Regions from separate parts of the Pseudoalteromonas sp. SG45-1 genome, predicted to be linked through region 1. Evidence: predicted binding sites of a transcription regulator. Region 1 holds the regulator's gene; each other region holds the start of a gene.
The links. The regulator LexA, encoded in region 1, represses DNA repair genes until DNA is damaged. The targets are predictions, from matches to a motif close to TACTGTATNNNNATACAGTA.

Region 1 (2,271 bases):
CTTTTTGATTTATTGGCAGTACAAGAGGCTTATCAACCTCAAGTAAGTAGTTAGGATTTTTATCTGCAAGATTCGCGATTTCATCTTGCGGGGTAGATAAAATAGAGTAGAACTCTACATCTTCGCCCATATATTCATAATGCCATTTCCATTGCGAACCCGTAATTTTAATAGTGAGATCAGCTTTGCTGGCATCTTCCATTGCAATTAGGGTTTTAGTGGCTGGTACTGCCATAGCAATTAAAATAACAAACGGAATTGCAGTCCAAAGTATTTCTACTTTAGTGCTTTCGTGAAATTGGGCAGGTACAGCCCCTTTAGATTTACGGTGATGAATAAGTGCCCAAAACATAATTGCGAACACTATCACCCCAATCACACAACATATTATAAATATGGTCATGTGCAGCTGATATACATTATTGCTTATATCGGTTACGCCTTTGCGCATATTGTATTGGCTGTTAGCCAAAACTGGGTGCGAAAAAACACATAATATAAGCCACAAGGTAGAGGTCAGTTTACCCATGTGACGGCTCCTTTGATGCTATTGCGAATGCAAAGCGAAGAGGCATACGGCTTAAACGCCAATTCGTTATTTTTATTTTTTTAGCCAATCTTATTTAATATTGATTGGTTTTGCTGCGCCAACAACGAGTTTGTGTATATTGTGTGTTCTCAAAACTAAAAAGCTGTGAGTTATTATTAGCTCAGCACATTAACAATTAGCTAAAAAACGAACAACAAGCAAGTTTTAGTATAAAAAACAATCAGGTGATATTGAATAATTAATAAAAAATCGGTAATCAACTGAGCAACAGAAAGTTCAAAATATGAGCAAAACAAAGGGGTTTAACGCATTCGGAGGGGGAAAATATAAGTGCAAAAAAGTTTACAGCTTAAATAGTCAGTGGGCTGTTTACGCCCTATTTTTAGTACAAATTTTAAAACAAAAATGCGTACTAGTTAGTACGCATTTATAAAACTGCTTGTTTAAAAGCTATTTTTAAAGTCACATCCAATCAGCGTTTCTTATAACGCCAACGGCTAAGCCTTCAATATTAAAAGACTCATTCTCAAGATCTACTTCAATAGAGTCAAAATCGTCGTTTTCAGCATGAAGTAATACTTTACGACCCGCTTTCTCAAGACGTTTTACAGTTACGTCTTCGTCTAGGCGGGCAACAACAACTTGTCCGTTTTCAGCGGTTTGAGTACGATGTACAGCAAGTAAATCACCATCCATAATGCCAATATCTTTCATGCTCATACCGTTAACGCGTAGTAAAAAATCTGCAGCCGGTTTAAACATTAATGGATCGATTTTGCAGTGACTTTCAACGTGCTCTTGCGCCAAAATAGGTGAACCAGCAGCAACACGCCCTATAAGCGGTAAACCTAATTGTTCTGGCTCTTCTTCTTCAATTAATTGAATACCACGGCTTGCACCTGGTTTCATTTTAATTGCGCCTTTTTTAGCAAGTGCTTTTAAATGTTCTTCAGCAGCATTGGCACTTTTAAAACCTAATGTTTGCGCTATTTCAGCACGTGTAGGAGGCATACCAGTGTCTTTAATAAAAACTTTAATTAGTTCGAGTATTTGAGCTTGGCGGTTCGTTAATGGTCGCATACAACTGGTTTTCCATACAGTACATTTAACTGTGAGTATATACAGTTAAATAAAAATCGCAAATTTAAATTAAGCCTTAAAATAGCTAAAGTAATTTCACTTGTGTACATTTCAAGGATATAACTAAAGCTAAGTTTATAAATGATTAAAAATGCAAAGGAGACATTATGAGTATTTGGTACCAGCCCATCACCTTAGAGCTGTGCAAGCAGTTAGAACAAGGCATTAATGGCCAAGGAACATTAATGAAAACTATGGGGATAGAGGTCACAGAAATTGGCGATGATTATTTGGTTGCCACAATGCCGGCAATTCCTGAGCATCATAACCCAATGGGCATGGTTCACGGCGGTGCTAACGTTGTACTTGCCGAAACAGTTGCCAGCTATGCCGCTAACTTTGTTGTCGATTTTACTAAATTTTACTGTGTAGGTCAGGAGATTAGCGCAAGTCATTTAAAAGCATCTCGCAACGGCACTTTAACAGCAACGGCTAGAGCGTTTCATATTGGCAAACGTAGTTCAGTATGGGAAATAAAAATTACAAATAGCCGCAATGAGCTGTGCTGCGTATCAAAAATGACCGCAGCAGTCGTAGAGCGAAGATAGTTACTTTTCGATTGGGTAAATGGTAATTTCCAT
Region 2 (2,271 bases), on a different contig from region 1:
GTATTATGTTCATTGCACTTATTCTAGTACCAACGGTTGCATACTCTTTGCTTGAACAACCTTTAGAATCAACTTTACATAGCGTAAATCCAGATATGCTTAACTGGATTGGTGCAGGTTCTGCATTAGGTATTATTTCTGCAATGGCTTGGGGTTTAGGTTATTTTGGCCAACCACATATCATTGTTCGTTTTATGTCGGTACGTAGTGTTAAAGATATGCCTAAAGCACGCCGTATTGGTATGACATGGATGATTGTTGCTGCCATTGGTGCTGTTGGTACTGGTATATTTGGTGCAGCTTATACTTATGAGAACAACATTGTAGTTGAAGACCCTGAAACAATTTTCTTAATTCTTTCTGAGTTGCTGTTCCATCCACTTATTGCTGGCTTTTTACTTGCTGCAATTTTGGCTGCGATTATGAGTACTATCTCATCTCAATTATTGGTTAGTTCAAGTTCATTAACAGAAGATTTCTATAAAACATTCTTACGTAAAGATGCCAGTGATAAAGAGCTAGTTGCTGTTGGCCGTATTAGTGTTGCCGTAGTTGCTATGTTCGCTATTTATTTAGCTTACGACAGAGATAGCTCTATTTTAGACCTAGTAAGTAATGCGTGGGCTGGCTTTGGTGCTGCGTTTGGACCTCTTGTATTGTTTAGCCTTTATTGGAAACGCATGAACTTTGCTGGTGCGTTAGCTGGTATGTTAGTAGGCGCATTTACTGTGCTAATTTGGATATATGGACCATTTACTATCAATGGTGAAAGCTTAAGTAGCTTTATGTACGAAATAGTACCGGGCTTTATTTTAGCGAGTATTGCAATTGTTGTTGTTAGCTTAGTAACAAAAGAGCCTGAGCAAAACATCACTGCTTTATTTGATGAAGTAGAAAAAGAGCTTTAATTAGCAATTACTATTTATTTTAAAATGAGTAGTAATTAATACCAATCCGCAATAATACTTAATCATTTTGCGGGGCTAAACGTGTTGCTACCGGCGTTAAAAAATTCTCATTTAGAACAACTAAATATCGAATTTTTGCCTAGCTATCAACACGTTTTTCCACCCTCAAAGAGATCATTTAATTAAGCGAATTGGTATAATAAAAAAGGGAGCAACTTAGTTGCTCCCTTTTTTATTTAGTTTGTCCCGTTCGAGGAGGGAGCATTCTATGAATTAACTTACTTTTTTATCGTTGTTATCTTCAATTGATGCAACGTTATCTGACTTTTTACTTTTTGCTGGCGCTTTGGTAACAGCTGGATCTTTGCCACCTTTTAATATGGTCATAAAATCATCTTTGCTTTTCGCTATTTCTAAAGCAAGTGATTCAATTTGTTGCTCACTAAGCGGTACGTCTACCTTTTCTAGCATCAGCTCAAGTGATTCTGCTATATCGAGCATCTTGTCATAAGCATCCGCTTCTTTTTTGGTAGTAAACGTCATACGCTCGACTCCGTTTCGTTCTACAACATATTTAACAACAACAGCCATGATTTCTCCTGCAAAATTGCTTGGCACCGTGGTTTTTAAAAAACCATTAGATTACTGTTTTTATGTACAGTAATGGTTTGTAAGTAAATTTGCAAGCGCGAAGTATTAATTTTTAGGTGTCTTAAATTTGACAAAAAACGGTAACTTTACTTTAGTTAAGCAATCACTTTGTTGTACCAGCTGCATTTTCAGGATTTCGGATCATAGTGATAATGCGTTTAGGTACACTTTAAGTGATGAACTTTACAGTTCCTTATTTATTGATTTCCTGAGCAATACTCAAAATTAAGAAAAGAAGAATAAGGGCAAGTTTAATGAAAACGTTAAAAAATTTACTCATCATAAGTTTATTATGTTTACTACCCGCGACTACCGCGTATGCACAATTATCAGAAGTAACTAAGCAAATGCCTCAAGCTGAGACAATTAGTATAAATAATGCTGATGCAGAGATGCTTGCTAAGTTACCTGGTATAGGTAAGAAAAAAGCGCAGGCAATTGTGGATTATCGTGAAGAAAATGGCGAATTTAAAAGCGTTAGTGATTTATCGCAAGTTAAAGGGATTGGCAAAAAACTTTTAGCTAAATTAGAGGGGAAACTTTCACTTTAATATTTCTAAAAAGTAATCAGGGTGCTAGGCGCCCTGATTAAATTGTTTTAGCGCATCGCTTAAGTGCTTTTTAGCAAAGTTAATTTCAATAGGTGTAGTTAATAGTGGATAGCACAATCCGCCAAGTATCAAAAATGGTATTAATATCCAACCTTTAAATA
Region 3 (2,271 bases), on a different contig from region 1:
CGTACTTGTCGCAGCCGCCTGCGCTTGGGTCTAACATTAACGGGTATGCTTGTTCGTCAAAATTAAAGCGGCAGTTTTCGCTAAACGCTGCTAAAAAGTCTTCAATAAGCCAATGCGGTGTTACGTAGTAATCATCTGCATTGCGCTGGGTTCCGCGATTAGTTGAGCTCATGATCAATCCTTAGTGTGAACTAACAGTTAGGTGGGAGTAGCTGGTTTTTGCAGACTCAGCAGGCGCATTTTGCAAAAACTTAGCCGGTGCCATGGCGTTGGCATCAACAAATGCTTTAACCAGTTCTTGTAACTGCAAAATAGCTTTGTGAATTTTAAGACGGGTATCGGCGTTAAAATTGGCAAAGCCTTTTTCAAGGTCATGACGTTTGAGGCCTGCAGCAAAACACACTATTGTTCGCTCTTGCTCGCTTAACACTTTGGTGTATACGTACTCTGGTGTGTGGCGTTCGCTACCCATTAGCGCTTTTATTTCAGCTAAGCCTTTTGGTATGTGGCGCCCTTCTACAGCTTTTAATGGCGCTGGTTGTACGTTCTCGGTGTGTTTAACTAATGCATTTGCCATGGTTATACCCCTTGTGCTTGTTGCTGCGGTTTAGATAAAGCTTGTGTTTTTAACCAGTACACTGCTTTTTGTATTGTTTGGCTTTCGTTGCCGAGGCAGTAAATAGGTAATGGCAACTCGCCAACAAAGGCTTGTAAGCACGGTTCAAATTCAACTGATTGACAATTAACGGCGTCTTTCGTGCTTATTTTGCACGTAAGTAAATACTCAGCTTTGGCAGCTAAGTTAGGTAATGCGTTATACGTGTTTTGGTCAAATACTTGGTATGTGCTCATTGCCTTTGCTCCTAGTTATTAACGCTTTGTTGGTGCTGCGTTCTAAATTTAATTAGCTCGTTTAAGCGGTAATGATTAGTTTTGCCAAACTGAATTGATTTAGGAAAATCAGACAACTTCGATAGAATCCAAAACTTTTTACGCGCACAACCTAGTACCTCACATGCTTCAACAGTGCTAACTAGGCGGTCTTTTTGTTCTTCAAGCTCAGTGCGCAATTGAATGTTTTCTTGCAGTAATGCAAACAACACGGCTTTAGCGTCTGGGTGAATATCTAATAAAATGATTTGTTGTTCAGTGCTCATGCTACATCTTCCTTTTTGCTTTTTGATGATCGGCGAGTAAATCGTTTACCGATATTTCACCGTTAGTTAGTTCTGAAATACGCGGAATGTATTTCGCTGGGGCTTGGCTGTGTCGATTTACCCAGTTCCAAACAGCGGTTTGTTGAGTACCCAAAAGACGAGCTAATCTTGTTTGCCCACCGATTAGGCTTACTGCTTTTTCAATAGATGACATATACACCTCACGAATGATTACTTTAAGTAATCTTATGATCCCTAAAAGTGATTGTCAATTTAATTTATTACTTTAGGTAATCAGCAATACCCGAATAAGTAATTTGACTGTGATAACTTAAAGTTGTGATAATCTTCCTAACAGATTACTTATAGTTATTAAATTAATTAAGGGGATTAATATGGATATTGCAAAAAGAGTAAAGGAACGCCGCACAGCGTTAGGGTTAACCCAATACCAACTAGCTGATCTAGTCGGTACAGCGCAAACCTCTATTCAAAAAATAGAGCGTGGAGATACAAAAAATCCTCGCAACATTGAAGCGTTAGCACGCGCACTAAAATGCACACCTGAGTTTTTACAGTTTGGGATTGCTGATAACAAAGACACCAACAGTAATGTATTACCAGGGCCAACAATCAAAGCCACCGCCCCACTTATCAGCTGGGTACAAGCTGGCGCCTGGTCAGAAATAAGTGAAATTAAAGCTTATGACGCAGAACGTTTTATGTGCCCTGTTAATTGCAGTGACCTAACCTTTGTTTTAAAGGTGCAAGGTATTAGCATGGAGCCAAAGTTTGATGAGGGTGATTTAATTTTTGTAGACCCTGAAGCGGAATGCATCCACGGTTCGTACGTAGTAGCCCGCCTAGACGACGATAACCAAGCTACATTTAAACAGCTAATTATCGAAAACGGCCATAAATTCCTAAAAGCCGCCAACCCCAACTGGCCAGAGCAACTAATACCGATTAATGGTAATTGCACGTTGGTTGGAAAAGTTATTTTTACTGGTAAGTCACTTTAATATGTTAATCGTTAAAGCTTTTGACTCTAAAATAATAAAAATCGTAACTTGCATTCTCCTTGCTCTATACTTTATGAGTATGTTCATTATTC

Region 2: the regulator LexA is predicted to act here: its motif matches at 1,552-1,571, upstream of H5117_RS11235 (YebG family protein).
Region 3: the regulator LexA is predicted to act here: its motif matches at 1,477-1,496, upstream of H5117_RS18810 (LexA family transcriptional regulator).

What each region holds. Positions count from the first base shown of each region.
Region 1 is NZ_JACJEP010000016.1:82,061-84,331, forward strand. It holds gene coxB (cytochrome c oxidase subunit II) at 1-529, opposite strand, end outside; gene lexA (transcriptional repressor LexA) at 1,013-1,630, opposite strand; gene H5117_RS14045 (PaaI family thioesterase) at 1,798-2,238, shown strand; gene H5117_RS14050 (hypothetical protein) at 2,239-2,271, opposite strand, start outside.
Region 2 is NZ_JACJEP010000011.1:72,922-75,192, reverse strand. It holds gene putP (sodium/proline symporter PutP) at 1-908, shown strand, start outside; gene H5117_RS11235 (YebG family protein) at 1,182-1,499, opposite strand; gene H5117_RS11230 (helix-hairpin-helix domain-containing protein) at 1,814-2,110, shown strand; gene H5117_RS11225 (DUF6170 family protein) at 2,135-2,271, opposite strand, start outside.
Region 3 is NZ_JACJEP010000034.1:23,868-26,138, reverse strand. It holds gene H5117_RS18835 (SAM-dependent methyltransferase) at 1-172, opposite strand, end outside; gene H5117_RS18830 (hypothetical protein) at 182-577, opposite strand; gene H5117_RS18825 (hypothetical protein) at 580-852, opposite strand; gene H5117_RS18820 (AlpA family transcriptional regulator) at 864-1,157, opposite strand; gene H5117_RS18815 (YdaS family helix-turn-helix protein) at 1,159-1,371, opposite strand; gene H5117_RS18810 (LexA family transcriptional regulator) at 1,553-2,179, shown strand; gene H5117_RS18805 (hypothetical protein) at 2,181-2,271, shown strand, end outside.